Regions from separate parts of the Paraburkholderia sp. SEWSISQ10-3 4 genome, predicted to be linked through region 3. Evidence: riboswitches for the same ligand, from Rfam matches in the RefSeq annotation. Region 3 holds a riboswitch; each other region holds the start of a gene.
The links. A riboswitch is a leader RNA that binds a small molecule or an ion and turns the genes downstream of it on or off. The one in region 3 is predicted to bind cobalamin.
Positions count from the first base shown of each region.

Region 1: another riboswitch for cobalamin. It lies ahead of cobA (uroporphyrinogen-III C-methyltransferase); the one in region 3 lies ahead of cobG (precorrin-3B synthase).
Region 2: another riboswitch for cobalamin. It lies ahead of M0D68_RS34225 (CbtB-domain containing protein); the one in region 3 lies ahead of cobG (precorrin-3B synthase).

Region 1 is NZ_JALPRI010000011.1:196,250-206,080, forward strand. It holds gene M0D68_RS21435 (CHASE2 domain-containing protein) at 1-697, shown strand, start outside; gene M0D68_RS21440 (DUF4136 domain-containing protein) at 732-1,328, shown strand; gene bluB (5,6-dimethylbenzimidazole synthase) at 1,351-2,010, opposite strand; gene M0D68_RS21450 (cobyrinate a,c-diamide synthase) at 1,994-3,292, opposite strand; gene cobO (cob(I)yrinic acid a,c-diamide adenosyltransferase) at 3,296-3,898, opposite strand; gene M0D68_RS36650 (cobalamin biosynthesis protein) at 3,895-4,452, opposite strand; partial or broken gene cobA (uroporphyrinogen-III C-methyltransferase) at 4,429-5,145, opposite strand; cobalamin riboswitch at 5,369-5,597, opposite strand; cobalamin riboswitch at 5,677-5,950, shown strand; gene cobW (cobalamin biosynthesis protein CobW) at 6,134-7,234, shown strand; gene cobN (cobaltochelatase subunit CobN) at 7,241-9,831, shown strand, end outside.
Region 2 is NZ_JALPRI010000032.1:27,571-37,401, reverse strand. It holds gene M0D68_RS34265 (ATPase domain-containing protein) at 1-1,052, opposite strand, end outside; gene M0D68_RS34260 (LysR family transcriptional regulator) at 1,174-2,082, opposite strand; gene M0D68_RS34255 (porin) at 2,293-3,348, shown strand; gene M0D68_RS34250 (alpha/beta hydrolase) at 3,425-4,501, shown strand; gene M0D68_RS34245 (MFS transporter) at 4,498-5,856, shown strand; gene M0D68_RS34240 (alpha/beta hydrolase) at 5,900-6,910, shown strand; gene M0D68_RS34235 (hypothetical protein) at 6,956-7,396, shown strand; gene M0D68_RS34230 (histidine phosphatase family protein) at 7,434-8,033, opposite strand; cobalamin riboswitch at 8,088-8,227, shown strand; gene M0D68_RS34225 (CbtB-domain containing protein) at 8,270-8,491, shown strand; gene M0D68_RS34220 (CbtA family protein) at 8,503-9,249, shown strand; gene M0D68_RS34215 (ABC transporter substrate-binding protein) at 9,629-9,831, shown strand, end outside.
Region 3 is NZ_JALPRI010000023.1:99,293-109,123, forward strand. It holds gene cbiE (precorrin-6y C5,15-methyltransferase (decarboxylating) subunit CbiE) at 1-1,134, opposite strand, end outside; cobalamin riboswitch at 1,219-1,398, shown strand; gene cobG (precorrin-3B synthase) at 1,491-2,960, shown strand; gene M0D68_RS30395 (precorrin-8X methylmutase) at 2,953-3,579, shown strand; gene M0D68_RS30400 (precorrin-2 C(20)-methyltransferase) at 3,580-4,311, shown strand; gene cobJ (precorrin-3B C(17)-methyltransferase) at 4,299-6,089, shown strand; gene M0D68_RS30410 (alpha/beta hydrolase) at 6,100-6,927, opposite strand; gene M0D68_RS30415 (AAA family ATPase) at 6,985-9,609, opposite strand; gene M0D68_RS30420 (DNA repair exonuclease) at 9,606-9,831, opposite strand, start outside.

The sequences.
Region 1 (9,831 bases), on a different contig from region 3:
GATCGAGCGGGCGCGCAGCGAGCCGGTGCTCGCGCGTGGCCTGCTGGAACGCATCGAGCGTTATGCGCAACGCGCGCTGACGCTCGCCGACGATTTCGTGCAACTCGCGCGCGCCGAATCGCAAACCTATGTGCTCGAGCCGGTGAGCATGACCGAGCTGTTGATCGACGCCAGCGACGAAGTCTGGCCGCAGGCCCACGCCAAGCGCATCACGCTGCAAACCGATACGGCCGACGGAACCGATGCCGACGACGGCCACTGGATCTGCGCCGACCGGTCGCTGATGACGCGCGCGCTCGTCAACATTCTGAACAATGCGGTCAAGTACAGTCCGCCGGACACGCAGATCAGGTGCAGCCTGACGAGCCTCGGCGGTCCCAGCGCTCCAGGCGGCCTTGCGCAAATGGCCGCGCCCGCTGCGGCAAAACGTGTATCGTGCACGATTCGCGACGAAGGCTATGGGATTCCCGAGGAGCAGCAGGCGGGCCTGTTCGAGCGCTTCCGGCGCTTTCACGAGACGGAGCGGCCGGAAGTGGGCGGCGCCGGATTGGGTATGGCATTCGTCAAGACGGTCGTGACGCGCCATGGCGGCGACGTCGAGGTGGTCAGCGCGCCGGGCAAGGGGACTGCATTTACGATTTCCCTGCCGGCACTCGACGAAGCACAAGCCGACGTGTCCACAACGCCACGCTTATGACTATGAACACTCATCTTATCGAAGCGAGAAGTCGGTGAAAGCGATATTGATCTGTGCCGCGCTCGCCGCGGCGAGTCTGACCGGATGCGCGGGTTTGAACGCCGACGTGCACACGGCGAATCCTTCGGCCGTGCTGCAGGGCGAGCGCACCTATACGATTGCGCGCATGCCGTCGCAGGATTCCAGTGCGGATCATCCGCAATTTGAAACCATGCTGCGCGATGAGCTGGCGAAGAACGGCTTCACCGATTCGGCGGCCAAGTCTGCGCACTATTTACTGTCGATTGCGTATGACACGCGGCCGGCCGCGATCGGCGTGGGTGCGACTGACTGCGCGCCCGGTGCGTGCGAACGCTCGCCCGCACCGCCGTTTTCGCTATTCGGCGGACGCGCTTATCAGCACGCGTTGACGCTGCGGTTCTTCGAGCAGTCGAGCGGACAGGAAGTCTACAAGGTGAGTGCGGCCAGCAGCGATCGAGATCCCGACCCATTGCATGCGATGCCGGTGCTCGTGAAAAGCGCGCTGGCAAAATTTCCGTTCGATGCGCCGCCGGACTGGCGCGTGAAACTGCGGGCCGATCAGGCGGGCGGCGTGCCGGCTGTGGTTTCGCTCAAGCCTCTCCAGCCATAGCAGTCGGACGTCTGCGCCCGCGTTACTCCAGCGCTTTGTCGTCTTCCGGCCAGCGATTTTCGAACACGCACTCGGCAAGCGGCATGCGGCTCGCCCAACGCTCGGTTTCCAGCATCGGCTCGCCGTAGAACTGATCGACGTGGCCGAGACACAGAATCGCCACCGGCCGTGCGCCCTCGGGCATATGCAGCAGCGTGCGCACCGTGTCGACGTCGAATAGCGACACCCAGCCCATTCCCAGACCTTCCGCGCGCGCGGCCAGCCACATGTTCTGGATCGCGCACGCCACGGAAGCCAGATCCATTTCCGGCAAGGTGCGGCGTCCGAAGATGTGACGCTCGCGGCCGTCCATCAGCGCCATCACCAGCAGTTCGCCGCATTCCAGCATGCCTTCCACTTTCAGCTTCATGAACTCTTCGCGACGCTTGCCGAGTGCGTCGGCAGTGGCGAGGCGTTCGCTTTCGACGGTTGCGTGCAGCGCGGTGCGCAAAGCCGGGTCGGTAATGCGCGCGATGCGCCACGGCTGCATGAAGCCGACGCTCGGTGCGTGATGCGCCGCATCGAGCAGACGTTGCAACACGGCAGGCTCAACCGGGTCGCGCACGAAATGGCGCATGTCGCGCCGCTCGTAAATCGCGCGGTAGACGGCTTCGCGCTCGGAATCGTTAAAAGGCTTCGCCATGGAACAGGGCGGCCGTGAAGGCCGGGTTGGAGGGCCAATAAGCATGCATATAGGTTGCCACGATCGAGCCTGCGCGGAACACGGCCTCGCCGGGGGCATCGAGATTTGGTCGGGTGGCTGTACGCAGCGGCGTGAGCGGCGTCGTCAGCTTCGAGTAGTGAAACGTGTGGCCGGTCATTGAACCGTGCAGGCTGTCGATCTGTTGCATGCCGAGCGCGGTGAAGCGCGTTTGCATTGTTGCATGGCCGGGCAGCAGGCCAAGCATCGGCGTTGTGGTGCCGCCCGTGTCGGTCAGCTCATCGAGCAGGTAGAGCATACCGCCGCATTCGGCAACGACCGGTTTGCCTGCTGCAGCGTGTGCGCGGATCGTTGCGGCACTGCGTGTGTTGCCAGCGAGCAATTCAGCATGCAGTTCGGGATAGCCGCCTGGCAGGTACAGGGCGTCGGCGTGCTCCGGCAACGCTTCGTCGGCGAGCGGTGAGAAGTAGTCGATGCGCGCGCCGAGTGTCTCCAGCAGCGTGACGTTGGCCGGATAGATGAACGAGAACGCGGCATCGCGCGCAATGGCGATGCGCTTGCCTTCCAGAAGACGCGGCGGCGCTTCTTCTATAGGCGTGCCGAATTCGACCGGCGGCGGCAATTCGGCCAGCGCGGTTTGCGCGAGCGCATCGGCGGCACGATCCAGACGTGCGTCCAGATCGTCGATTTCCGCCGCCTGATGCAGGCCGAGATGGCGATCGGGCAGTTCGATTTCGTCGTTGCCGCTGATGTGTCCGCACCAGCGCAGGTCTGGCGGCAAAGCCTCTTCGAGCATTTGCGCGTGCCTTGGTGAGCCGACGCGATTGGCGAGCACGCCGTAAAACGGTACCTCCGGCCTGAATTGCGCAAGGCCGAAAGCGACCGCGCCGAAGGTCTGCGCCATCGCTTTCGCTGAAATCACCGCGAGCACCGGCACGCCGAACGTAGTTGCCAGATCCGCGCTGCTCGGTGTGCCGTCGAACAGGCCCATCACGCCTTCGATCAGGATCAGATCCGCTTCGGCCGCCGCCTGCGCGAGCACGTTCCGGCAGGCGGTTTCGCCCACCATCCACAGATCGAGCGACAGCACCGGCGCGCCGCTGGCACGCGCCAGGATCATCGGATCGAGAAAGTCGGGGCCCGTTTTGAATACGCGCACGCGTCGCCCCAGCCGCCGATGGTAGCGCGCCAGACCCGCGGTAATCGTGGTCTTGCCTTGGCCCGACGCGGGAGCGCTAATGAACAGGGCGGGGCAAGCGGACATCGCTCAGAACTCCACGCCGCGCTGCGCTTTCACGCCTTGCTCGCGATACGGGTGCTTGACGATGCGCATTTCGGTGACGAGGTCGGCGGCTTCGATCAGCGCGTCCGGCGCGTGACGGCCGGTCACCACCACGTGCAGCATCTCCGCGCGCCCGGTCAGTACCGACAGCACTTCGTCGAGCGGCAGGTATTCGTACTTCAGCACGGTGTTCAGTTCGTCGAGGATCACCATCTGATAGTCGCCGCTTTCGATCATGCGGCGTGCTTCGTTCCACCCTTTGCGCGCGGTGGCGATGTCGGCGTCGCGATTCTGCGTGTTCCAGGTATAGCCGTCGCCCATCGTGACGAAGTCGCAATTGGCGATTGCGCCGAGAAAGTCGCGCTCCGACGTATGCAGCGCGCCCTTGATGAATTGCACGACGCCGAGGCGCATGCCGTGTCCAAGCACGCGCACGGCCATGCCGAACGCGGCGGTGGTTTTGCCTTTGCCGGTGCCGGTATTGACGATCAGCAGACCTTTTTCGACGGTGGCGCTGGCCTGCTTCTTCTCGTGGCCCTCGCGCCGGCGCTCGGTCATGCGTTGATGCGATTCGGGATCGGTCTTCATGGAAGGTCCTGTTCTTGAGTGTCGTTGTTTGCGTGTTCGCAGGCGAGGCGGGCGGTGGTCGATGCTATCGCGACGGTGATGCCGGCATGTACGGTTTTGCGCACGAGTAGCCGTGCGTTGGCGGTATCGGCTGCAAACGAGGCAACTGGGGTCATTGAGCTAATTGAGGCATGGGCCGCATCAGATTCGGTCGCCGCAGCGAGCAAGGCGCACGGCTCGCAGACGCCGTCTATGCCGAGGTGCTCGCGTGTGGCCGCCGACGGATCCTCCACGGAGATCGCCGCAATCTGCTCGCGGCTGAACAGCTTCAGCGGCAACGCATGACGTGCGCAAAATTCGAGCAAGCCGGTTTCGTGGGCTTTGAGGTCAACCGAGGCGATCGTACTGATTTCGTCGAATGAATGCGAGCCGAGCGTGGCGCGCACAGCCGTTTCGATTTCCTCGGCGGAGCTGTGCAAACGACAACCGATGCCGACGGTTAGCGTTTTCCTTGCATGTCTGTGGGATTCGCTGCCGGCATTCACCGCATCCCGCGCCAAAGCCAACGACGCCACACCGCCGATCACCACGATCGCCGGCGACCCGAGCCCGGCGCGCGAGACCGTTTCCGCGAACTCCCCGAGCCGCGCGAGCGCATGCCGTTGCTCGGGGCGCGTCGCCGATTCGATCGCGGCGCACGGCGTATCGGCGCTCATCCCGGCCGCGAGCAATGCGTCGACGATTTCGTTCAGTCGCCGCATGCCCATGTAAATCACCAGCGTCATTCGCGTAGCGACGAGCGCGGCCCAGTCCGGCTCGCCGCTGCCGGCGCCGTGTCCGGTGACGAACACCACGCCTTGCGCGTGATCGCGATGCGTCACAGGAATGCCGATTGCCGCGGGCGCCGCAATCCCGGCGGTGATGCCGTTGATCACGTCGACGCTAATGCCTGCGGCATGGAGCGCTTCTTGTTCTTCGCCGCCACGGCCGAACACGAACGGATCGCCGCCTTTCAAACGGGCGACGCTGCGTCCCGCCCGCAAATGCTCGAGCATTTGCGCGACGATGCCGGCCTGCGGCGTCGACGGATGCCCGCCGCGTTTGCCGACATACACGACCAGCGCATCGGCGCGCGCGAACTGCAGTACTTCAGGATTCACCAGATCGTCGACCAGCACCACATCGGCTTGCGCCAACGCGCGCGTCGCTTTGAGCGTCATCAGTTCGACGTCGCCGGGACCGGCGCCGATCAGCCAGGCGCGGCTCATCGCAGCGTGCATGGCGCACGCCATGTCGTGACGAATGGGAGCGGCTGAGGCGCGAAGAGGCCGGAGGCGGCAGAAATTGAGGTCATGCGGTGCAACAGATTACGCGCGACGAAAAACGCCGCTCGCCGCGTTTCCCACAGGAAAACGCCAACGGCCGCGCCACGTCGTGCTTCAGCGCCTTCACATCCGTCCCTCGCGGATTCCGGCGGCCGGCAGCGTGACGTTCGCTGCCTCCGCGTCTGGCCGGTATCCGGGCTGACGGCCTCATGCGTTTTGCCTTCCCGTCCGGATTCGTCGGACAGTGGCATCAAAAACGCATGCGCGATGCGAAAGCACCGCAGGTCGCTTACCGTTGCGGGGACAGCACAGGTTGAGCGCAGCGAGCGCGGCCTGTTTCCCGTTTAACTGCACATGCGATCGCATATGCGGGCACCAAACGCGCGCATACGATAGCACACGGCAGGCCGCGCCGGCACTGTGGAAAGGCCTTGCCGAAGCCCGCGTTTCCTTGACGGCAGGGGGCGCTCGGCCTAAACTCGCACGCACTTTGGTGCTCGTGTGCGCGCTCGTGCGCATGCAGTTAAACGGGAAACAGGGTGCCCACCTGCAATGGACCGGGTCAACCTGTGCTGCCCCCGCAACGGTAAGCGAAAAGCGGTGCGTTCTTGAGCGCCGCGGAGCCGGCTTCGATGTCCACGCGCAAGGCCGCGTCGGCATATAACCACTGGGCGAGAAACCACTCGTCCGGGAAGGGGAAGCGGCGCTTTCGCCAGCCCGGATACCGGCCAGACTACGAAGAACGACCATCGCGGGGATGCGGTGGCGCGTTCATGACCTCATTCTCGTTTCCAGTTTTTGGTTGCCTCGGCAACGCCGTTGTTCGTCCCCGTGTTTTGTTAATGTCGTGGTTTGGGGTATGTGCCCCGTTTGCCCGGCCTATACACGATGCCTCGGCGTGCACGAGCAACTCCTACGGATGGACCTCACGATGCAAACTCAAATGCGCAAGATCCCCGTCACCATCGTCACGGGCTTTCTCGGCAGCGGCAAGACCACGCTGCTGCGGCACATTCTTCAGCATGCGGGCGGCAAGCGCATCGCGGTGATCGTCAACGAGTTCGGCGAGCTCGGCATCGACGGGGAAATCCTCAAGGGTTGCGGTATCGGCTGCGATGAGAACGGCGTCGAGACCGAAGGGCAACTGTATGAACTCGCGAACGGCTGCCTGTGCTGCACCGTGCAAGAGGAGTTTTTCCCGGTGATGGAAAAGCTGGTGGAGCGCCGCGAGCAGATCGATCACGTGCTGATCGAAACGTCAGGTCTCGCGTTGCCGAAACCGCTGGTGCAGGCGTTCAACTGGCCGCAGATCAAGAATAGCTTTACCGTCGACGCGGTCGTCACCGTGGTAGACGGCCCGGCCGCGTCGAGCGGCCAGTTCGCCGACAACCCGGTCGCCGTGGATGCGCAACGCAAGGCCGATGCGAATCTCGATCACGAATCGCCGCTGCACGAACTGTTCGAAGATCAATTGTCGGCGGCCGATCTGGTGATTCTGAACAAAACCGATCTGCTCGACGAAGCGCGTCAAGCTGCTGTCGAAGCCGTTATTCGCGAAGAAATTCCGCCGCAAGTGAAGATCGTGCGCGCGCAGATGGGGCAACTCGACCTGCATACGTTGCTGGGTCTCGAAGCGGCCTCGGAAGAAACAATCCATCTACGCCACGACCATCACGGTTCGGCCGAAGACGCCGATCATCATCACGACGAGTTCGATTCGGTGGTGGTGCACGCGAATGTTTCGTCGCGCGAAGCTGTGATCGCCGCGTTGCAAGGGCTCGTCGAAACCAACACGATTTACCGCGTCAAAGGTTTCGCGGCGCTGCCGGGTGCGGCGATGCGTCTGGTGATACAGGGCGTGGGCCGTCGATTCGATAGTTACTTCGACCGGCGCTGGCAAGCGGGTGAAACGGGCGCCGAGCAACAAAGCCGCTTTGTGCTGATCGGCGAAGACCTCGACCAGGCCGCGTTGCAACAGGCATTCGACGCCGCCTTGGGCGCGGTGGCGAACGCTCAGCCGCAACAGGCGTAACCGGTCATGCATCTGCTGCGCACCACGCCGGGCGGTTTTGTCGACGATACACAGGGCGTGATCCGGATCGATCAGCAGCCCGCCGATATCGTGGTGCTCAGTTCCGCGGATACCACGCTGTCATTGCTCGCGAGCGTGTTTCCGCGTCTGGGCGAGGGTTTTCCGAGCGTGCGGCTTGCGAACGTCACGTATTTGCGGCAACCGGCTTCGGTCGATTTCTATGTCGAAGACGTGTTGCAGCATGCGCGTGTCGTGGTGGTCGATCATCTCGGCGGCGAGGCGTACTGGCCGTACGGCATTGAACAGGTGGTCGCCCTCGCCGAGCGCAAGCAGCAGACGCTCGCGATGTTCTCCGGCGATCTGCAGGAAGACCCGAACCTGCTCGCGCGCAGCACCGCCGACGCCGAACTGTGCCATCAGCTATGGCGCTATCTGCGTGAAGGCGGACCGCAGAATGCCGAGGCGTTCCTGCGTTTTATCGCGTACCGCTCGCTTGGCTGGGGGCGCGAGCCTGCGCTGCCGCGCGCCTTGCCTGCCGCGACGCTCTACCATCCCGAACGCGACACACCGACCATTGCCGACTGGCAGGCGCGCTGGCGTGATGACGCGCCGGTCGCTGCGATTCTGTTCTACAAGGCGCATTTGCAGGCGGCCAACACAGCGGTGTTCGACGCCCTGATCGATGCACTCGAAGCACAAGGTCTGAATCCGTTGCCGATCGCAATTACTTCGCTTAAAGATGTGATGAGCCGCGACGTCGTACAGCAGTTGTGCGCGCAACATGATGTTGCGCTGGTGCTGAATACAACCGCATTCGCCGCGTCTGCTATCGACGACCCCGAGCCGCTCGCGCTCGCCGGTGACGCGCCGGTGCTCCAGGTGATCCTTAGCGGCGGTAATCGTGAAGATTGGGTCAAGGACAATCAGGGGCTCAACTCGCGCGATATCGCCATGCATATTGCGCTGCCGGAAGTGGACGGCCGCATCATCACGCGGGCGATCAGTTTCAAGGGGCTCGCCTATCGTTGCCCGCATACCGAAGTCGATGTGGTCCGCTACCAGCCGGACCTCGAACGCGTCGGCTTTCTGGCCGAACTAAGCCGCCGCTGGTGCCGCCTGCGCACGCTCGACAACGCGGACAAGAAACTCGCGCTGATCCTCGCCAACTATCCGATGAGCGAAGGGCGCATCGGCAATGGCGTGGGGCTCGATACGCCGGCCTCGGTGGTCGGCCTTCTTTCGATGTTGCGCGATGAGGGATATCGCGTGGCCGAACTGCCCGCCGACGGCGACGCGTTGTTGAAGAAGCTGACCGAAGGCGTGACCAACGATCCGGTCGTGCGCGACTTGCGACCCGCGTTACAAAGCCTGGCGCTCGACGATTACCTTGTGTACTTCAACGCGTTGCCGGCGGAAGCCCGCAACGCACTGAACGCGCGTTGGGGCTTTCCCGAGCAGGATCCGACGCTGCGGCGCGGCCGTTTCATGATCGCGGGCTGGCGTTGCGGGCAGGTGTTCGTTGGGATTCAGCCGTCGCGTTCACGCGAGCAGGGCGATTACGCGAGCTATCACGACGCTGAACTCGTGCCGCCGCATGCGTATCTGGCGTTCTATTTCTGGCTGCGTCATCAGTTTGGCATCGACGCGGTCGTGCATGTCGGCAAGCACGGCAATCTCGAATGGCTGCCGGGCAAGAGCGTCGCGTTGAGCGATGCCTGCTGGCCCGATCTGATTCTCGGTCCAATGCCGCATCTGTATCCGTTCATCGTCAACGATCCGGGCGAGGGCAGTCAGGCGAAGCGTCGCGCGCAGGCCGTGATCATCGATCACCTGATGCCGCCGCTCACGCGCGCCGAAAGTTACGGGCCGTTGCAGGACCTCGAGCGTCAGGTCGACGAATACTACGAAGCGCTGATGGTCGACCCGCGCCGCTCGAAACTGTTAAGGCGCACGATTCTCGCGACCATCGTCGAGCATAAGCTGCATGACGAGCTGAGTCTCGCGGAGCCGAACGGTCAGGACGATGAAGATGCGTTGCTGACACGCGTCGATGCGTGGCTGTGCGAGTTGAAGGAGGCGCAGATTCGCGACGGTTTGCATACGTTCGGACAGTCGCCTGAAGGTGTGCAGCGGCGCGATACGTTGCTGGCCTTGGGGCGCTTTCCGGTCGGCGATGGCCAGGGCGGCAAGGCTGGTTTGGTCGACGCGTTGGCGCGCGATCTGCTGATGGATCATCTGTTTGATCCGTTGTCGGTGGATTGGGCTGCGGCGTGGGACGGTCCACGTCCCGAGGTATTGCAGCGGGTGAGCGATGCGCCCTGGCGGCATTGTGGCGATACACGCGAGCGTCTGGAACTGCTGGCGGCTGAGATGTTGCGTGAAGTGTGCGGCGATGAAACGTCCGGGACGGCGCCCGCAAGCGGGACTTTGCCGCAAGCCGAACGTGTGATCGAACGCCTGCGCAACGACGTATTGCCGCGGCTCGACGCCTGCGGTTCGCAGGAAATGCTGAACCTGAAGCGCGGTCTTGAAGGGCGTTTCGTGCCGCCGGGGCCGAGCGGGTCGCCGTCGCGCGGACGGCCCGACGTGCTGCCTAC
Region 2 (9,831 bases), on a different contig from region 3:
CTCGCGAATTCGCCGGGCGAGATTTCTGCCGGATCGATCTGGCGCAAGGTCAGCAAGCCGCTCTCGACGTGCGGCGCCAGGTACATGCCGAGCGTCGCGCAACGGATCATCAACGTGGTGAGGGTTTCATCGAACACGTAGTAGACACAGCGCTCGCCACGTTCGAGCGCCGCAATCAGGCACGACACGACGGTCGTGGTTTTGCCGACGCCAGACGGTCCGATCATCAGCGCGTTAGTGCCGGGGATCAGGCCGCCGCCGAGCAGCGCGTCGAGGCCGGACGTGCCGGTGCTGAGCACATTGGTGTCGAACGGCGTGTGATGCTCGGCTGCGACGAGGCGCGGATACACGTGGATGCCGCCGGTGTCGAGCGTGAAGTCGTGATAGCCCTCGCGGAACTTCATGCCGCGCATCTTGGCGATGCGCATGCGCCGCCGGTTGCCGCCGTAGTCGTGCACGAGGTTGTCGAGGCTGATCACGCCGTGCGCGATACTGTGCAACTGGACGTCGCCGGGGTCCGACGAATTGTCGTCGAGCAACAGCACCGTACATTCGCGGGTGGCGAAATAGCGCTTGAGCGCGAGAATCTGCCGGCGATAGCGCAACGGGTTCTGCGACAGGAGACGCAACTCGGAGAGACTGTCGAGCACGATGCGCACGGGTTTGAGTTCGTCGACCTGTTCGATGACGTTGCGCACGGTCTCGCCGAGCTCGACTTCGGCCGGGTGCAGCACGGTCTGCTCGTATTGCGGGTCGAGGCCTTCGTCGGACAGCAGCTCGAGAATCGTGAACTGGCTGAGGTTCCAGCCGTGGCTGTCCGCGACCGAGATCAACTCGGCGCGCGTCTCGGACAGTGTGATGTACAGCCCCGCCTGGCCCTGCTCAATGCCCTTGAGTAAGAATTGCAACGCAAGGGTAGTTTTGCCGGTGCCGGGCGCGCCTTCGACAAGGTACATGCGGTGGGGGGTGAGGCCGCCTCCGAGGATGTTGTCGATTCCCTCGATCCCCGAGGAAAGGCGGGCCGTTGAGGCGGCGGCAGGTAGGTTGGGCATAGCGTAGCGATCGCGTCGGTAGTGGCTTTGTTTTTTCAGCCGGTACGGACGGAATGCAATTTGTATGCCTATGGGTGCGTTGCGCCGGCCTTCGCGGGTGTGTCGCAAGCACCCGGAACGCTCAGCCGTGAACGCGCTCCTTGACCAGTTCGATAAAGCGGGTCGCCGCGCTATTGCGCAGTCCCGCAGGGTAAGCAAGATGCAGCGGAGCACTCAACTTCGCGGGATTCGTCAATGTGCAATAGACGGTGCCCACCTGGTCGTACCGTTGCATCGACGCCGGCACCAGCGTCACTCCCAACCCTGCCGCGACCAGATTGATTCCCGACACCATGCGCGGCACCTCGCGCGCAATCCGCGGGACAAACCCGGCTTGCCTGCATGCTGCCAGGATATCCGCATACATGCCCGGCGCCCCCGGCCGGCGGACCAGAATGAAGTCCTCGTGCGCCAATGCCTTTAACGACACCTGCGGCCTCTTTTTACCCGCCCCTTTCAGCAACGGATGCCCAACCGGCAATACCACCACCATCGGTTCGTCGAGCAATAACTCGAACGCCACGCCCTCGCGTACATCGACCGGCTTGCGGAGAAACGCGGCCTGAATTTGCCCCGCGGCCAAACGCTCGATAATTTCCGCCGCATTGAGTTCGGCAAGTTCCACGGCAACCTCGGGGCACACCGCGCGAAAGGCCCGGATCGTCTCGGTGGTGAAGGGATGGAACGCCGCCGAACTGGTGAGGCCGATCGAGATCGTGCCGAGCTCGCCGCGCGCAATCCGGTTCGCCCTGTCCACCGACTGTTGCAGCTCCTGCAGCAAGCGTTGCGCGTCTTCCGCAAAGGCTTGCCCCGCAGGCGTCAAAGTTACGCCGCGCGGCATGCGCACAAACAGTTCGAAGCCGATCTCTTCCTCCAGCGTTCGAATCTGCTGCGAGAGCGGCGGCTGTTGCATGGCCAGCCGTTCGGCCGCACGCGTGAATTGGCCTTCCTCAGCAACCGCCAGGAAGTAGCGCAAATGTCGAAGCTCCATCGTGTTCTGTCTCCTGGGTCGTGCTTTGCGTTCGATTCATTGCCATATCGTATAGATATGGATGGTGCATAAAACAGGTATTTTACATTTACCACGCCCAATCCTACGATCTCGTCCATCGCGTCGATCGAGGCCTGCGCTGCGTACGACAAGTACGGCAAGCAGGCTCGAGCGCCCCGCGACATAAAACAAAATCCACAGGAGACGATAGTGAAAAAGCAATGTGCGGTGGCCGCATTGGCCGTGGTGAGTTGCGCGAGTGCGCATGCTCAGGCATCGGTCACGCTGTACGGGGTGATCGATACGAATATCGAATTCCTCAACCATGCAGGGGCCAGTGGTGGCTCGCTGGTCCGCGAGAACTCCGGTGGACTGAGCAACTCGCGCTTCGGTTTTCGTGGGACCGAAGACCTCGGCGGCGGCAATAAAGCGTTTTTCATTCTCGAAGCAGGTTTCAACGGCAACGACGGCACCAATGCAACTGCCGGCGTGCTATTCAACCGGACCGCGGCGGTCGGGGTGTCGAATGAAGCCTTCGGTGCGTTGTCGGCGGGTTTGCAGTACACGGCGATGTACGACACGCTCATCAAGTACGACCCGATGGTGTTCGGCCAGCAATACACGTGGATGCCGACCACCGGCTCCGCGGACGGCTTCTCGTTCAAGGCGCGCGTGAACAACTCGGTCAAGTATGTGGGCCGCTTCGGCGGCTTGACCGCGACGGCGGATTACAGCTTCGGCGGCACGGCGGATTCGTTTCAAAGCAGCGCGGCATACGGCGGCGCGCTTGATTACGACAGCGGCAGCTTTGCCGCAGCGGTGGCTTACGACTACCGCAACGGCGCCATCAATTCGACCGGCATGTGGACCAAGTCGCGCAACTGGAGCGCGTCGGCGCGCGAGCAGATCGGCGACGTAACCGTCATGGGCGGCTACGAGCACTATCTGTTCAACCCGACCAAAGGCAAGACGGTGTCGTCGGCGTTGTGGTTCGGCGGCGTGCGCTATCTGATCGCGCCGACGTTCCGTTTGACGGCCGCCGCGTATTACCAGAGCAACAAGGCGGACAACGTATCGAACTCGTTGATGGGCGTGCTCGGCGCGGACTATATTCTGTCGAAGCGAACCGATGTGTACGCAACCGTTGCCTATGCCGCTTCCACGCGCTATGCCAACGACCAGTACACGCCGGTCGGCTTGACGAGCGACACCGCTTTCGGTCCGAACCAGACGGGTGTGACGCTCGGTATCCGCCACCGGTTCTGAGTTTTTGAGCTTTTCAACGACAGATTTGACGATGCGCCGCGTTCAAGACAGTGCACGGTGATCAGGAGCAAGCTGCATGACATTCAATCTTTCACGACGTCTGGCGATGGGGTGCGCGGCAGCCGGTGCCGCCATGCTGGCGTTGCTCGCGCAACCGGCATTCGCGGTGCATCCCTACGAGTCGCATCTGAAACCGGTGGCGACGATCTCGGATACACGGTTTGTGATCGACACGCCGCAAGGGCAAGCTGAATTTCCGCTGTACCTGTCGAAGGATTGGACCGTCGCGCAGCCGCAGGTGACGCGTGCGGTGATCGTGATTCACGGCAAACTGCGCAACGCGGACGTGTACTTCCGCACCGCGCAGAATGCACGCGATGCTGCTCATGCGGATCCCGATAGCACACTCCTGATCGCGCCGCAGTTCCTCGCCACGCTCGACACGCGTATGCATAACGAACCGGCCGACCTGCTGCGCTGGACCGGCGACGCGTGGATGGGCGGCGAAGCGGCGCGGGCGCCGCAGCCCATCAGTTCGTATGCAGTGCTCGACGCGATCGTCACGCGCCTCGCGGATCGCAAGCTGTTTCCGAATCTGCGGCACGTTGTATTCGCGGGGCATTCAGGCGGTGGCCAGGTCGTGCAGCGTTATGCGGTGGCGGCGCATAACATCGGCGTGCTGACGGACGAAGGCATCGACGTGCGCTACGTGGTGGCGAGCCCGTCGACGTATGCGTATTTCGATGCACAACGGCCGAATGCGCAAGGTGTAGCGGCGCCGTTCGATGCCGCACAATGCGCCGATTTCAATCAATGGAAATACGGCATGGACAATCGGCCGCCGTACCTCGACGACCGCTCGCCCGCACAACTCGAAGCGACGTATGCGTCGCGCCGCATTGACTATCTGGTCGGCGGCGCGGACGACGATCCGCAGCAAAGCGCGCTCGATAGAAGCTGTGCCGCCGAAGCGCAAGGTCCGCAGCGTGTCGCACGTGCTGAGGCGTATTACCGCTACATCCAGTCGCGTCATCCGGAAGGGTTGAAGCAGAGTTTTCATATCGTGCCGGGTGTGGGCCACAACGGCGCGCGCATGTTGACGTCGGTCTGCGCGTTGTCGGCGATGTTCGGCACCAAAGGATGCGAGCAATGAGCGGGGCGAGTTTGAATCAGCGTGACGGTGCGGTGTCGGCTACGGTGGCATCGAACGGGCTGAGCCCGTCGATGGTGCGGCGCGCGATCTTTGCCTCAGTGCTCGGCAACGGGCTCGAGTGGTTCGATTTTCTGATCTACGGCTACTTCGCAAAGATCATCGCGCAGGTGTTCTTTCCTGGCGGCAGCGGCTTCGTGTCGATCATGCTGACGCTCGCCACGTTCGCCGTGGGCTTTATCGTGAGGCCGATCGGCGGCATTCTGCTCGGCATCTACGCGGACCGGGCAGGGCGGCGCAAGGCGCTTTCGCTGCTGATCATTTCGATGGCGGCGAGCACGCTGTTGATGGGCCTCACGCCGGGCTATGCCAGCATCGGCATCGCGGCGCCGTTGCTCGTGGTGCTCGCGCGGCTGTTGCAAGGGCTCTCGGTGGGCGGGCAGTTCGCGACGGCCTCGGCGATGCTGGTCGAGTACGCGCCGCCGCATAAGAAGATGTTCTACGGCAGCTTCAATATGTCGGCGCAGGCGTTCGCGTTGCTGCTTTCGTCAGGCGTCGGTTATCTGCTAACCACGCAGCTCACGCATGAGCAACTAGTGGCGTGGGGCTGGCGCCTGCCGTTTCTGTTCGGCGCGTTGGCGGGGCCGTTCGGTTTCTACATCCGGCATCGCGTGGCGGAATCGCCGGAGTTCGAGCGCTTGCTCGATCAAAAGGACAAGCCGCCGCGCGTGACGGTACGGCAGTTCTTCCGCGATAACGGCGACGCGGCGATCTGCGCGATGGGCGTGATCATCATCGGCGCGGCGACCAATTATGTGTGGCACTCGTATCTGTCGGTGTATGTCGAGCGGCAATTGCATCTGCCGCTGTCCACCGCGTTGCTCGGCGCGTTCGTGTCGGGCGTGCTGAATCTGTTTCTGTTTCCGCTGTCCGGCAAGCTTGCCGATCGTTACGGCGCGTACCGGCTGTTCTATCCGATCGTGATCACGTGGATGGTGTGCGTGTATCCGCTGTATCACTTCGTCGTGACGAATCCCACGCCGGGGCATCTGTTCATCGCGCAGATGGTCGCAACGGTGTTCCTCGCCGCCATGTCCGGTTCGCACCCCGGCATGCTCGCGACGCTGTTTCCGGTGCGCAGCCGTTCGGCGGGCGTGGCGCTGTCGTACAACATTGCGGTGACGCTGTTCGGCGGCATGGCGCCGCTCACCATCACCGCCTTGACGCATCTGACCGGCAGCAGTTTGACGCCGGCGTTCTACCTGATTTTTGCCGGTTTCGTGTCGCTTGCGATGGTGTATTTCACGCGCTCGGGACGTGAGCCGGGCGGTGCAACGGCGAAGTTCGTCACGCGTTAGCCGCCACTAGCCAGACTGATTAGATGACTCACGAGCTTATTGCATGACCCAGCCTTTGATTACCGATGACGAACGCGCGCCAAATGAACGTCCGGTTGCCGTCGTCGCGAGCCGGCATCTGAGTGTCGCGACGCTTGCGGGTAGCGGCACCGTGCCGGTGTTCGCGAACGGCGACTGGCTTGCGCCGACGCATGACGTCAAGCGTGCCGTGATTCTGATTCACGGACGCCTGCGAAATGCGGACACGTACTTCAATCTGGCGGAGCGCGCGTGCGCACTGGCTGGTGGCGATGCGGCCGATACGCTGCTGATCGTGCCGCAGTTCCTCGCGAGTGCCGACGTTGGCGCGCATGCGTTACCGCCATCCACGCTGCATTGGGAATGGACTAGCTGGATGGGCGGCGACAACGCCGAAGGTCCGGCGCCGCTCAGTTCGTTCGATGTGCTCGACGCCATTCTGCAGACGCTGGCGTCGCGTGAGCAGTTTGCGTCGCTGACCGAGGTGGTGATCGCCGGGCATTCGGGCGGTGGCCAGGTGGTGCAGCGCTATGCCGTGGTGACGCGCGGTGAGGCGCCGCTCGTCGCGCGCGGAATTGCGCTGCGCTATGTGGTCGCGAATCCTTCGTCGTACGTGTACTTCGATGCGATGCGGCCGACAGCATCAGGTGAATTCGTGGCGTTCGATGCGACGGCATGTCCGTCGTTCAATCGCTGGAAGTATGGGCTCGAAGATTTGCCGGCCTATGCTTCGAGCGACGGTGATTCGAGCTCCGCTGATGCGCTCGAATCACGCTATGCGCGTCGTGACGTCACCGTGCTGCTCGGCGGCGCGGATTGCGATCCGCAGCATCCGGCACTCGACCGTTCATGCGCTGCGCAGACGCAGGGCGAGCATCGGCTGGGGCGCGGATTGGCTTACGCGCGCTATATGGCGTTGAGGCATCCGGAAGCGGCGGCGAAGCATCGTACGTTTGTGATCGACGGCGTCGGGCACGACGCGAACGGGATTTTTGCATCGGCGCAGGGGCTGGTGGCGTTGTTCGGCAAGGCATGAACCGTGCTACTGCGATAAGGCCAGCTTTCAAAGGACTGTGCCGACATGAACAAGACCCGAATTCTCGCGGCCGCGATCGCCGCTGTATCACTTGGCGCCTTGCTGCCGTGCAGCGCGAATGCTGACGATGCGCCTAGCCCGTGTGCATCGCTCAAACGGATCGTCGCGGCGGCGCCGGACGGCCTGGCTTCGCTGACACCGGATGACGGCAAGGGCGTCGCGCAACCCTACGGCGATGACGCCCAGTGTTCGGCGAGCCGCGGGAGTTATCAATGCACGTGGACGCCGCATCACGACGCCGGTTCGAGCGCGGACGCGCTGCAGGGTGTCGCGGCGGACATCGCCTCGTGCCTGCCGGACGCGACGCATGATCAGAATTCACCGGGACGTCAGCATTTTTATCTTGGCACGCGCGCCAAACGGACCGATATCACGTTGACGCGGGCTGATTCGAGCAAGTTGAGGCTGGTTGTATCGGGCAAGTGAGCGGGCACGTGCGTTTCGGACTATCCGAGCGTAGCCGTTATTGTGATGCTGGCCACCATGTCCAGCCGCGTCGCGAGCGTCGCAACTCGACCATCGAGAGCGGCGCGATTTCGATGTGCGGAAACACGCCCGGCGGCGCGCCGAGTGCATGAACGATCGCGGCCCGGATCACAGGCGCGTGCGTGACGGCGACCACGGTCTGTGTGTTGCCTTGTATGACGTCCTCGCTCAACGCACCGTTTAGCGCATCGAGCCACTGTCCCACCCGCTTCACGAGTTGACTGAACGACTCGCCGCCGTGCGCGGCCGCGTCGGGATCGTGTGTCCATGCGGCGAGGTCGTGTGGTGCTTCGACCGCGAGATCGGCAAGGCGGCGGCCGTGCCACCGGCCGTAGTCCATATCTGCCAGCCGCTCGTCGACCGATGCCGCGGCGCCGAGCCCCAAGGCCGACGCCGTATCGCGCGCACAAACGGCAGGACTGACGAAAACCGCCGCGTCATCCGGAATCGACAGACGCGCTCGTGCGGCGGCGGCTTCGGCGAGGCCGCGTGCGTCGAGCGGGTCGTCGGCAGGGAAGCGGCCCGCGCGCATCGCTGCGGTCGATGCGTGGCTGATCAGTAACAGCCGTATGTCCATTCGGTTGATTTCCATAAAGCCCGGACTAAAGCGGGACGCCGCGTACATGCTTTGCATTGCCGAGAGGCAAAGTTTAGCGCGTAGAATAGCGTCACTGCGAAGCACGGAAGCCGGTGAGAGCCCGGCGCGGTCGCGCCACTGTAATCGGCATTCATGAGCCGAAAGCCAGACCTGAGCTTCGCAGCATCCCTCTTCAATCGACTATCGGGGCGCGTTACCCCCAGGAGATGTCCATTATGTCCAACGCTGTTTTCGATTCCACGACACAGCCCGTCGCCCAACCTACGCCGATTCCGCTGCGTGAACTGCTGCCTTGGGTCGTGTTCGGCGGCTTGCTGCTGTTGCTCGCGCTGTATTTCGTTGGTGCGGAGCAGGGCGCCACGTCGCTGGTGCCTGGCATGTATGTGCACGAATTCGTGCACGACGGCCGCCATCTGCTCGGCTTTCCCTGCCACTAACGGAGTCGAACATGGTCGGTAAATTGTTGGTACGCGGGATGCTTGCAGGCATCGCCGCGGGATTGCTCACGTTCGGCTTCGCGAGATTGGTGGGCGAACCGCAGGTCGATCAGGCGATTTCCTTCGAGGAAAAGGCTGACGCCGCCAAAGGCGAAGCGCCCGAACCCGAACTGGTGAGCCGCGGCACCCAGGCGGGCCTCGGACTGTTGACGGGCGTGGTGACGTACGGCGCCGCGTTCGGTGGGCTGTTCTCGCTGGTGTTCGCGTATGCGTATGGCCGCGTCGGTACGCTGAGTGCGCGCGCGTTGTCCGCATGGCTCGCGCTTGGCGCGTTTATCACGCTGGTGATTGTCCCGAACATCAAGTACCCGGCGAATCCACCCTCGGTGGGCGACCCCGAGACGATCGGGATGCGGACCGGCTTGTTCTTCCTGATGATTGCGATCTCGCTGGCTGCAATGGTGTTTTCGCTGAAGGTTCGACGCCGCGCGGCACTGAAGTTGGGCGCATGGAATGGTTCGATCGTGGCGGGCGTCGTGTTCGTTGCGATCATTGCGGCCGTGCAACTGTCGATGCCGACGATCAACGAAGTGCCGGCGGCTTTCCCGGCGGTGCTGTTGTGGAAATTCCGCGTCGCGGCCATCGGCATGCAGGTGATTATGTGGACAACCCTTGGGCTGCTGTTCGGCGCGCTCGTTGAGCGAAGCAAATTGCTGGCTCCCGCGAGCCGCAGCGCCGCGAAGTCTGCTTACCTTTGATGTGAACGGCGTGACCGTGCGAGCCGCGGTCACGCCGACGTGCAGCGCGAGAGAAGCCAAATACATCAAGTACTTGGCGCGTTTGCCGGAATGTTATCCACAGGCTTGTGAACGTTTTCTGTGGATAAGCCACCCCTCTGCAATGCGCCGCTCCGCGCCAACCGTGTCGGCGATCATCGCTGCGTCCCCCCGCACCGCAAGCAACAAACCGATCTGCGTCAAGCACTTAGGTACGATGCCCCGTTGTTATCAACAACCCTATGAACATTTTCTGTGGACAAGTGCCATGGCCGCATAACGTTATGCAAATCGCTTGGTTGCCCGAAGCCGGGGCAAATCCGACACTCACTCCAATCTCAAGCAAACCGAGCCTGGAGCCATGTCGAACACATCAAGCTTGCGCCCATCATGGGCCACTCACTTCGCGGCACTTCTGCTGCTGGCCGCATCGGCACTAACGACGACAACGGCCATCGCCGCGCCACCTTCGGGCGATCCGATCCTGATAGGCGTCAGCGGCCCGCTGACCGGCCAGAACGCTCAGTACGGCGCGCAATGGAAAGCTGGTTTCGATCTTGCATT
Region 3 (9,831 bases):
CTGCGCGTCAGCCAGCGCGATGCGAGTCAACGTGCCGCCGTGTTGCTCACGCCACGCCGCCAGCGCTGCCTCGCCTTGCAAGGTCACGGCATTGGCCACCAGACGTCCGCCGTCGCGCAGACGCGCCCAGCAGGCGTCAAGCACACCCGGCACCGTCACGCCACCGCCGATGAACACGGCATCCGGCACAGCCAAACCTTCCAACGCATCAGGCGCGCGGCCGGCCACCAGTTGCAAACCCGGCACGCCCAACGCATCGCGATTGTGTTCGATGAAGCGCTGCCGCTCCGCGTGCCCTTCGATCGCGATCGCGCGGCAGGTCGGGTGTGCGCGCATCCATTCGATGCCAATCGAGCCGCTGCCCGCGCCCACATCCCATAGCAATTCGCCGGGCGTCGGCGCGAGGCGCGCCAGCGTAATCGCGCGGACGTCGCGCTTGGTCAACTGACCGTCGTGGCGAAAGGCGTCGTCAGGCAAGCCGACGGTCAGCGGCAAACGCGGCGCGCCTTCCGTTGCGCGGCATTCAAGCGCGATCAGGTTCAGCGCCGCCACTTCCCCTGCGGGCCACTGGTGCGCGCGGCCATCTATGCACCGCTCCAGATCACCGCCCAGATGTTCCAGCACGGTCATCCGCGTCGCGCCGAAACCGCGTGCATTCAACAGTTCGGCCAGCGCGGCAGGCGTACGCCCGTCGGCACTCAGCACGAAGACGCGCGCGCCGTCGTGCAAATGAGCATTCAGCGTCGGCAACGGCCTTCCCACCAGCGAAACCGTGGCGACATCCTGCAACGGCCAGCCAAGCCGCGCGGCCGCCAGCGACAACGACGAGGGCGCGGGCAGCACCCGCAACTCCCCTGCCGGCAAGTGCCGCGCGAGCGTTGCGCCGACGCCGAACAGCATCGGGTCGCCACTCGCCAGCACACACACGGGCCCTGTCCGCTCCGCCAGCAAAGGCGCGAGATCGAACGGCTTCGGCCATGCCGCACGGCGCGCGGCGAGGCGCGCGGGCAGCATCGCCAGATGACGTTCACCGCCATAAACCACCGACGCTTCCAGCAAAGCGCGCCGCGCGGGCCTCCCCAAGCCGGCGAAGCCGTCATCGCCTATGCCCACCACGGTCAGCCACGCCGGCATGCATCCATCCTCTTTCTGTATCTTCAAATAATCCGCTGTGCCACGCCGATCAAAGCGTCCAGCCTCGTTGTACTGTTCGAAAAAAGGCATAATACAGCCGCCGGTGCCCTTCGGGGCCGAAGAGGGAACACAGTGTCGCTGTGGCTGCCCCCGCAACTGTATGCAGCGAGTCCGCCTGCGCTCCGCGCCACTGGTTCGACCGGGAAGGCCGCGGCGGACCATGACCTGCCAGCCAGGAGACCTGCCGGCCAGACTGTTCGTGCCAGCCTACATCGGGCGGGGTGTACCGATGCCGTAGCAAGGGCCGCTTTGCGGCTTGCTCGGGCCGTCGCGCGACGCTCAACCCGGTGTCCGTCTTGAATCAAGCTTCGCCCTCCACTGCTTTGCCCGACGCGGCTCTCGTGCTGCGGCCCTCGGCGTGTCCGGGGCTGCTGCGCATCGTCGCGGCGCGTGATGGGGGGATTTGCCGGATTAAATTGCCCGGAGGCGAGTTGAGCGCGGCGCAGGCGGCGGTGATTGCTGATGTCAGTGAGCGGCATGCGGCGGGTGTGGTCGAGCTGACCAATCGCGCGAATCTGCAGGTGCGTGGTGTGCGAAGCGGGCATGAGGCGGCGTTGATCGCGGCGCTGGTCGATGCGGGGCTTGGGCCGATTCCGACGGGCGGTGCGGTGGATGCTTCCGGCGTGCTGGTAGCGACCTCGGCGGACGATGTGCGCAATCTGATGGTGAGCCCGACTGCCGGACGCGATCCGTTTGCGCTGTTCGATACAAGGCCGCTTTGCGTCGAACTGCTCACCTTGCTGCAATCCGAACCGCGTTTCGCGGCGCTATCGCCGAAATTCGCGCTACTGCTCGATGGTGGTGAGCGCCTTGCCAGGTTGGATCATCCGCACGATGTCTGGCTAGCAGCCATGCAGGCCGAAGACGGTGTGCGATTTGTGTTCGGATTGGCGGGTTGCCCGTCAGCTGCGGCGAACTCCGATGCCTTCCAACACATCGCGCATAGCGCCGTTGACCATTCTCGTCCGAACTACGCCGGCGCTCTCGCCGCCGTGCTGCCTTCGCAAGTCACAGACCTCGTCTGCGCGCTGCTGCACACGTTCCTCGATCTGGCCGCTCCAGATGACACGCGCATGCGTCACCTGCTCGCCGCGCATTCCATCGACGCCGTATTGCAGCACGCTCAAACGTACGTCGATTTCCCGCTGTCACGCGACACATCGCTTGCAAACTGGCAACGCCCCACACCTGCCGATGCCACTTTGCGACTCGGCGCGCACGCACAGCGAGTTGTGGGAATGCTGCACGTAGGCGGCCAACCGCCGCTCGGACGCCTCGACGCCACGACCTTGCGCGGCCTCGCCACGCTCTCGCAACAGCAAGGCAACGGCACGCTGCGCATGACGCCCTGGCAAAGCGTATTACTGCCCGATATCGCTGCCGATGCCGCGCCCGCCGTGCTCGCTGAAATGAATGCGCTGGGGCTCGCCTGCGATCCCGCACAACCCATTACGCACTTAATCGCCTGCGCCGGTTCCACAGGCTGCGCGAAAAGCCTCGCTAACACCAAAGCCGACGCGTTACTTCTAGCGGATCGCCTGCCCGACGGCGTCGACGTCCATCTGAGCGGCTGTCCGCGCTCATGCGCCGCCGCACATTGCGCGCCGTACACGCTGCTGGCCGCGGCGCCCGGCACCTACGACCTTTATCGCCGCGACGGCCAGCCGGGTTTCGGCTCGTGCGTCGCGCACCAACTCACGATCGAACAGGCCGCCGATATGCTCGACCCATTGGCACACCCGGCCCGGAGCCCCTCAGATGCTTGATTACATTCGCGACGGTCAGGAGATCTATCGCCAATCCTTCGCGACGATACGTGCGGAGGCCGACTTATCGCGTATCCCTGCCGACCTCGAGAAACTCGCGGTGCGCGTGATCCACGCCTGCGGCATGATCGACGTCGTTGAAGATCTTCAGTTTTCCGAAGGCGCAGGCGCCGCGGGCCGTACGGCGCTCGCGCAAGGCGCGCCGATTCTGTGCGACGCCGGCATGGTGGCGCAAGGCATCACGCGCGCTCGACTGCCCGCGAACAACAACGTGATCTGCACGCTCACGCATCAGGACGTGCCTGCGCTCGCGCGCGAACTCGGCAATACGCGCTCGGCCGCCGCGCTCGAATTGTGGCGGCCGCAGCTGGCCGGCAGCGTCGTCGTGATCGGCAATGCGCCGACCGCCCTCTTTCATCTGCTCGATATGCTCGATGCCGGTGCGCCAAAGCCCGCGCTGATCCTCGGCTTTCCGGTCGGTTTCGTCGGCGCGGCCGAATCGAAAGCGATGCTGGCCGAAGACAGCCGCGGCGTGCCCTTCGTCGTGGTTCACGGACGACGCGGCGGCAGCGCGATGGCGGCCGCTGCTGTGAACGCGCTCGCGACGGAGGTCGAGTAAATGACCGTGCAAGGACGTTTATTCGGACTCGGCGTCGGCCCCGGCGACCCGGAACTCATCACGCTGAAAGCGCTGCGTTTGCTGAAAGCGGCACCCGTGGTCGCGTATTTCGTCGCGAAGGGTAAGAAGGGCAACGCCTTCAGCATCATCGAGGCGCATTTGCATGACGCTCAACAGCATCTGCCGCTCGTCTATCCCGTCACGACCGAAGCGCTCGAGCCGCCGCTGTCGTATGAAGCGATCATCGCCGACTTCTACGATACCGCTGCGGAGGTCGTCGCCGGCCATCTCGACGCGGGCCGCGACGTCGCGGTGATTTGCGAAGGCGATCCGTTTTTCTACGGCTCGTACATGTATTTGCACGACCGCCTCGCAGCCCGGTTCGAGGCTGAAGTCGTGCCCGGTGTGTGCTCGATGCTCGGCGGCGCAGCGGTACTTGGCTCGCCGCTGGTGTATCGCAATCAGAGTCTGTCGGTGCTCTCCGGCGTGTTGCCCGAAGACGAACTACGCCGACGTCTCGCCGATGCGGATGCTGCGGTCATCATGAAGCTCGGCCGCAATTTCGATAAGGTGCGGCGCGTGCTCGGCGAACTGGGGCTCGCGCATCGTGCGCTTTACGTCGAACGCGCGACCATGGGCAATCAGCGCATCGTGCCGCTCGACGAAGTCGATCCGATGGCCTCGCCGTATTTTTCGCTGCTCGTGGTGCCGGGGGAAAAATGGCAAGGTTGACGCCACCCGCGATCGTGATTCTCGGTGCGGGCGCGTTGGAGACCGCACGGCGTATCCAGATGCTGTATGCCGGATGCCAGGTTCATGCCTTGCAGGGCCGAGTCGAGGCTGACGTCTCGTACACGGAGCTCCGCGCGCACCTGGGTGATCTGTATGCGCGCGGCACGCCGATCATCGCGTTGTGCGCCGCCGGGATCGTGATCCGTTGCGTGGCGCCCTTGCTGTCGAATAAGGGCGTCGAGCCGCCGGTGCTGGCCGTTGCAGAAGATGGCAGTGCGGTCGTGCCCTTGCTCGGCGGCCTTGCAGGCGTCAACGTGATGGCTCGCGAGATTGCGGCTGCGTTGAACGTGTCGCCAGCGATTACGACGAGTGGCGAATTGCGCTTCGGAACATGTGTGCTCAATCCGCCTGAGGGCTATGCGCTTGCCGATATAGCGCAAGGTAAGCGCTTCGTGTCGGATCTTCTGGCTGGTGAAAGCACGCGCATTGAGGGTGAAGCGCCGTGGCTCGAAGACGCGCAATTGCCGCGCTCGGAATCGGCACGCCTCGCGATCCGCGTAACGCCGCGTGCGTGGGATGGGCGCGATGATGAGTTAGTGATTCATCCGCGGAGTGTGGTGGCGGCGGTGGCCGTTCCGGGTCCGGGTGCGTCTTCCAGCACCGATACAGACCTTGCTGCCAATTCTGATCCTGATACGCAGACGACTTCCGGCGAGCGAATCGCCGCGCTCGTACACGAGGCGTTGAACGCGCACGGTCTTGCACCGCTTTCGCTCGCGGCATTGCTGGTTCCTTCCGAACACATGGCGAACCCGGCGCTCGCCGATGCCGCGGCGAGCCTGAACGTGCCGCTGCGTTTTGCCCATGCGGGCCCGGAGGACGGCGAGCCGCCGAGCAATTTGCTGCACGCCGCGCTGCGCGTCCCTTATCAAACCTTGCATGACGACGCGGAAGCAGGAGTCGCGCTCGCGCTAGCAGCATTGGCAATCGACCCAGACACGATTGGCCGTACACGCGGCCGCTTGACCGTGATCGGCCTCGGCCCCGGCAGCGCGGACCTGATGGTGCCCGCCGCCCGAACGGCGCTGAATGAAGCCACCGATATTCTCGGCTACGAAACCTACGTGAAAATGGCCGGCCCCTTGCGGGCCGACCAACGCGTACACGGCACGGACAATCGCGAAGAGATGCAGCGGGCACGCCATGCGTTCGAACTTGCGAGCACTGGACGGTCAGTGGTAATGGTGTCCTCGGGCGACCCGGGCGTGTTTGCGATGGCGGCCGCGGTGCTCGAGGCGCTCGAAGAAGGCGCTTCGACGAACGCTGACTGGCGCGCAGTCCAACTTGCCATCGTGCCGGGAGTGTCCGCTGCGATGGCAACCGCGGCGCAAGCTGGCGCGCCGTTGGGCCATGACTTCTGCATGCTGTCGCTATCCGACAATCTGAAGCCGTGGAGCATCATCGAAAAACGCCTTCGGCATACGGCCGAAGCAGATCTGGTGATGGCGTTCTATAACCCGATCTCTCGCGCACGCCCGTGGCAGTTGGATAAAGCGCTGGATATCGTGCGGGAATATCGCACTGCCGCGACGAAAGTCGTGCTCGGCCGCGATATCGGCAGACCGGGTAGCACAATGCGCACGATCACGCTCGGTGAACTGCGTTCCTCCGATGTGGACATGCGCACGATGGTGATCGTCGGGTCGTCGACGACACGCGCGTTTGCTAACGGTATCGATGGCGGTGAATGGGTTTACACACCGCGGTGGTATGAGTGAGCACAGTGGGTCACCTTCGCCCCATTCCCTTCACCAACGCCTCCATTTGCACCCCATCGGCCCGCGCAAGGTCCTCAAGAATCGTAAAGTGATTACACCCGGCGAGCGGCACGAACTCCACCTGCTCACCCGCTTGCCGGCACGCCGCCACGTATTCCTCTGAATGCCGAACCAGCTCCGGCAACTCGGCCGTGCCGACGCTAACAGTCATCGGCACACCTTTGCCGATGTGCCGCATCGGGCTATACGCATCGATCTCCGCCGGCGTTAGCTGCAGCTTCTCGTTGAGCCATGACATCGCAATCGGTTCCAGGTCCACCAGTGCGCTGATCGGCATGGCGTGCACGACAGACTCATGCGTGCGATAAAGCGCACTCAATTGCCCGCCCGCAGAATGCCCCGCAAGGCAAACGGGACCACGCGTGCCGAGCCCATCACGATCAGCCGCCAGCGCCGCCAGCAGCGCATCGACTTCACCGACAATCTGCGTCATCGACGCGTCCGGCGCCAACGTATATTCCGCGAGCACAACATTGAAGCCGCACCCAAGCGGCCCACTGGCGACGAACGCAAAATCTTCCTTGCTGCGCGCCTGCCAGTAGCCGCCGTGTATGAACACGAAAATCGGCGCGTCAGGCTTCCCGCACGGAAACCAGTCGAAACGTTGCCGGGGCCGCGGGCCGTACGCCACATCACGCCGACACTGCGAAGCGGCATACAACGCCGCGCTGCGCTCCTGAAAGCCGAGCATGCGCTCAGCGACGTCGGCCACTGCCGCCACGTTGTCGTAGGCCGCACGCAGTGCCGCCTGATCCATGCCGCGATAAAGTTGAGTCATGACGTTCCCGGGTCATTCAACGAAACATTCAACGAAACCAAGGCGTCCCAAGACGCCCTATGCCGCCACTTTCAAATCCTCAATCGCCCGCTGCCTGACGCCCAGATCGTCCCAAAGCTCCGGATGGCACGTGAACACCAGAATCTGATGCCGCGTAGCCGCATCGATCAGCGCGCGCTTGATCGCATCGCGCCGCGTCGCGTCGGTATGCACGGCTGCGTCGTCGAGCATGAGCAAGGTGGGCCTACCCGACGCCTTCAATAGATCCGCATACGCGAGCCGCGTCAGAATGCCGAGTTGCTCCCGCGTTCCGAAGCTCAACGCATCCAGCGTATCCGCGCGGCCATAACGATCTAGTGTTGCCGGACTCAGATCGTCGCCGAGCGCAATCGTCGACTGTGGGAAAATCCGCTTCAGATAGTGCCCGAGACGCTCGGTCAACGGCGCACGCAGCTGCGCCACCGCCGCATCGCGTTCGTCGACAAGCACTTCGTCGAGCAGACTCAAAGCGCTTGCTCGCAAGCTGAGTTCTTCTTTACGCCGCGTGGCCTGTTCGACCGAAGCGTTCACTGTCGCGAGACGCTCCCCGAGCCCAGACGCGCCAACCGTCTCAAGCTGACTGCGCAACTGCGCGATCCGCAGTTGCCGTTCGTGCTGCTCGTTGCGCGCAAGTTCCGCAGACGCCCGATAGCGTTTCGCCTCAGCCGCCGGATCGTCGAGACGCGCCGCTTCCAACTCGCGTTCGCGACCTTCAAGCTGTTTCTTCAACGCCTCGACCTGCACGCGCTGCTCGACGATTTTCGTCTGCCACTGCGCGCGGTTGCGGCAGAACGCTTCGTCGGCCAGTTGCGCTTCCTTGCGCTGGAGTTGCGCGGCGAGCGATTCCGTCGTGGCCGTAGCCGTCGAGCGCTTTTCCGCCGCTTGCGCCAATACTTTTCTGGCGGCATCCAGCGCATCGCGTGCGATGTCGGCGTTGCGGCGAGCCTCATCGAGCGGTGGCGCGGCGGAGACATCGGGCAACGCCGCAAGCCGTCCGTTAGCCGTTTGCAATCGCGCATCCGCCGAAGCCAACGCTGCCCGCAGTGCGTCGATACCCTGCGGCGCATGCACCTCAAGAATCTTCGCCTGGCTTTTCTGCTGCGCGACCAGCGTCTTCCACTGCTCGAGCCTGGCCTCGGCCTCACCCAACGACGCCACGCCCAGCACCTGCAACAACTGCGCATGCTGGGCTTCGAGCGACGCCAACTCGGACAAGCGCGCCGACAGATCGGAAACGCCCGGAATCACCCGCAATTCGCCGAGTTCGCCAAGACCGATCAGTTTCTCCTCGTCGATCCGCAGCACGCCCTCGCCGCTTACCTTCGCATCACCGACTGTGATCGTGCCATTCAACCGGTATTCGATCCGCGTCATCGCCGCTTCGGTCCGCGCACGCAGCACTGTCAATTCCGCATCGAGCGATTGGAGCCGCTTCAATTGTGCTCCGTCGATTTCGAGCGCGGCCGCTGCGCGCGTCGCCTCCAGCACGGCCTCGTTCGCCTCGCCGGCAGCCGCGATCGATGCTTCGAGCCGTTCGCTTTCTGTGCGGTGCAACGCAATCTGACTGCGCAAATCGCCCGCGGTCACCGCGGCGTTCGCCAGTTCGTACGCACGGTTGGCATCGGCAGACGCCTGCTCAAATTTCGCCACGCTCGCCTGAGCCTGCGCATGCTCGTTCTGAACCGTCGAGACATTGGCTCGTGCGGCGTCGAGTTGCTGCCGCTCGCGTGCAACGGCGGTTTCGAGTTCAGTCGCCGCCTGTTCCTGTTGCAACGAAAGCGCTAACTCCGCGTCCTTCAATTGCAGCGATTGCGCCAAGCCCTGAAGACTCCGTTCGAGTTCGGCCGCGGCATCAGCGCGCTGTTGCGCCTGCACGGCCTTCTGCTCATGAAGCTCCCATGGGCGCTTGCGTTGCGCGTCGTCGAAGGCTTCCTGCTGCGTGGCAAGCCGCACGATGTTCTCGTCGAACTGCTGACGCTGCTGCTCCAGCTCGTCGCGCTCTTCGATCAGCGCTGCCAACGCCTGTTCGGCCTCAGCCAATGGCCCGGTGGACTTCTGCGTACGCGCCGTGAGCAGATGCCGGAGCTCGCGCTGCACCGCCGCGATCAGCGCATCCTCACCCGCCGATTCATGGCCGCCCGAGAGTTGCGACAACGCATCGCGCAGATACTGCGCAGCATGTCCCGTGGAATCGCGAACCTCCTGCGTGCCGCCTTGTTGCACCCACAACAATCCGGGAACGCCGGCGTTCTCCGCCTTTAGCGGCCCACGCGCTGCACGCGAAAAACCGAGGAGCACGGCGAGCTTGTCTTCCGCTTCGTCCTCGCCGAACACCGTCTGACCGATCTTCAATTCGCAGCGCTGCCGGGTGACGAACTGCTTCGACAACCTGCACGCCGTGCCGTCCATATCGAACGTCACTTCAACCGACGGCTGCCCGCTCGCCTTGCCCCACGGCAGGAGGTCTTTCAGATGCGAAGCCTTATAGCGTTCGAGGAACACGGCCCGCACGGCTTCGGCGATCGTGCTCTTGCCGGCCTCGTTCGGGCCGGTGAACAGATTGAGTCCGGGCTGCAGATCGTCGATAACGAGCCGTCCGGTGAACTGCTTGAACTCCTGAATCGCGATGCTTTCCAGCTTCATGCGGACCTCGCTTCGCGCGGCAGTTCACGTTGAAAACGCGCCAGAAGCAATAACGCCTCGGCCGCGCGTTTGACCTGTTGCGGGTCGGACTGCGGGTCTTCCTGCAAGCCTCGCAGACGCGCCACCACCTTCGCGAGGTAGCCGCTCTGCGCGCCGAGTTCGGCGAGGTCGGCGGCGGTGGGCAGCACCTGCAGACCACTCAGATCGACACGTAGCGCACGC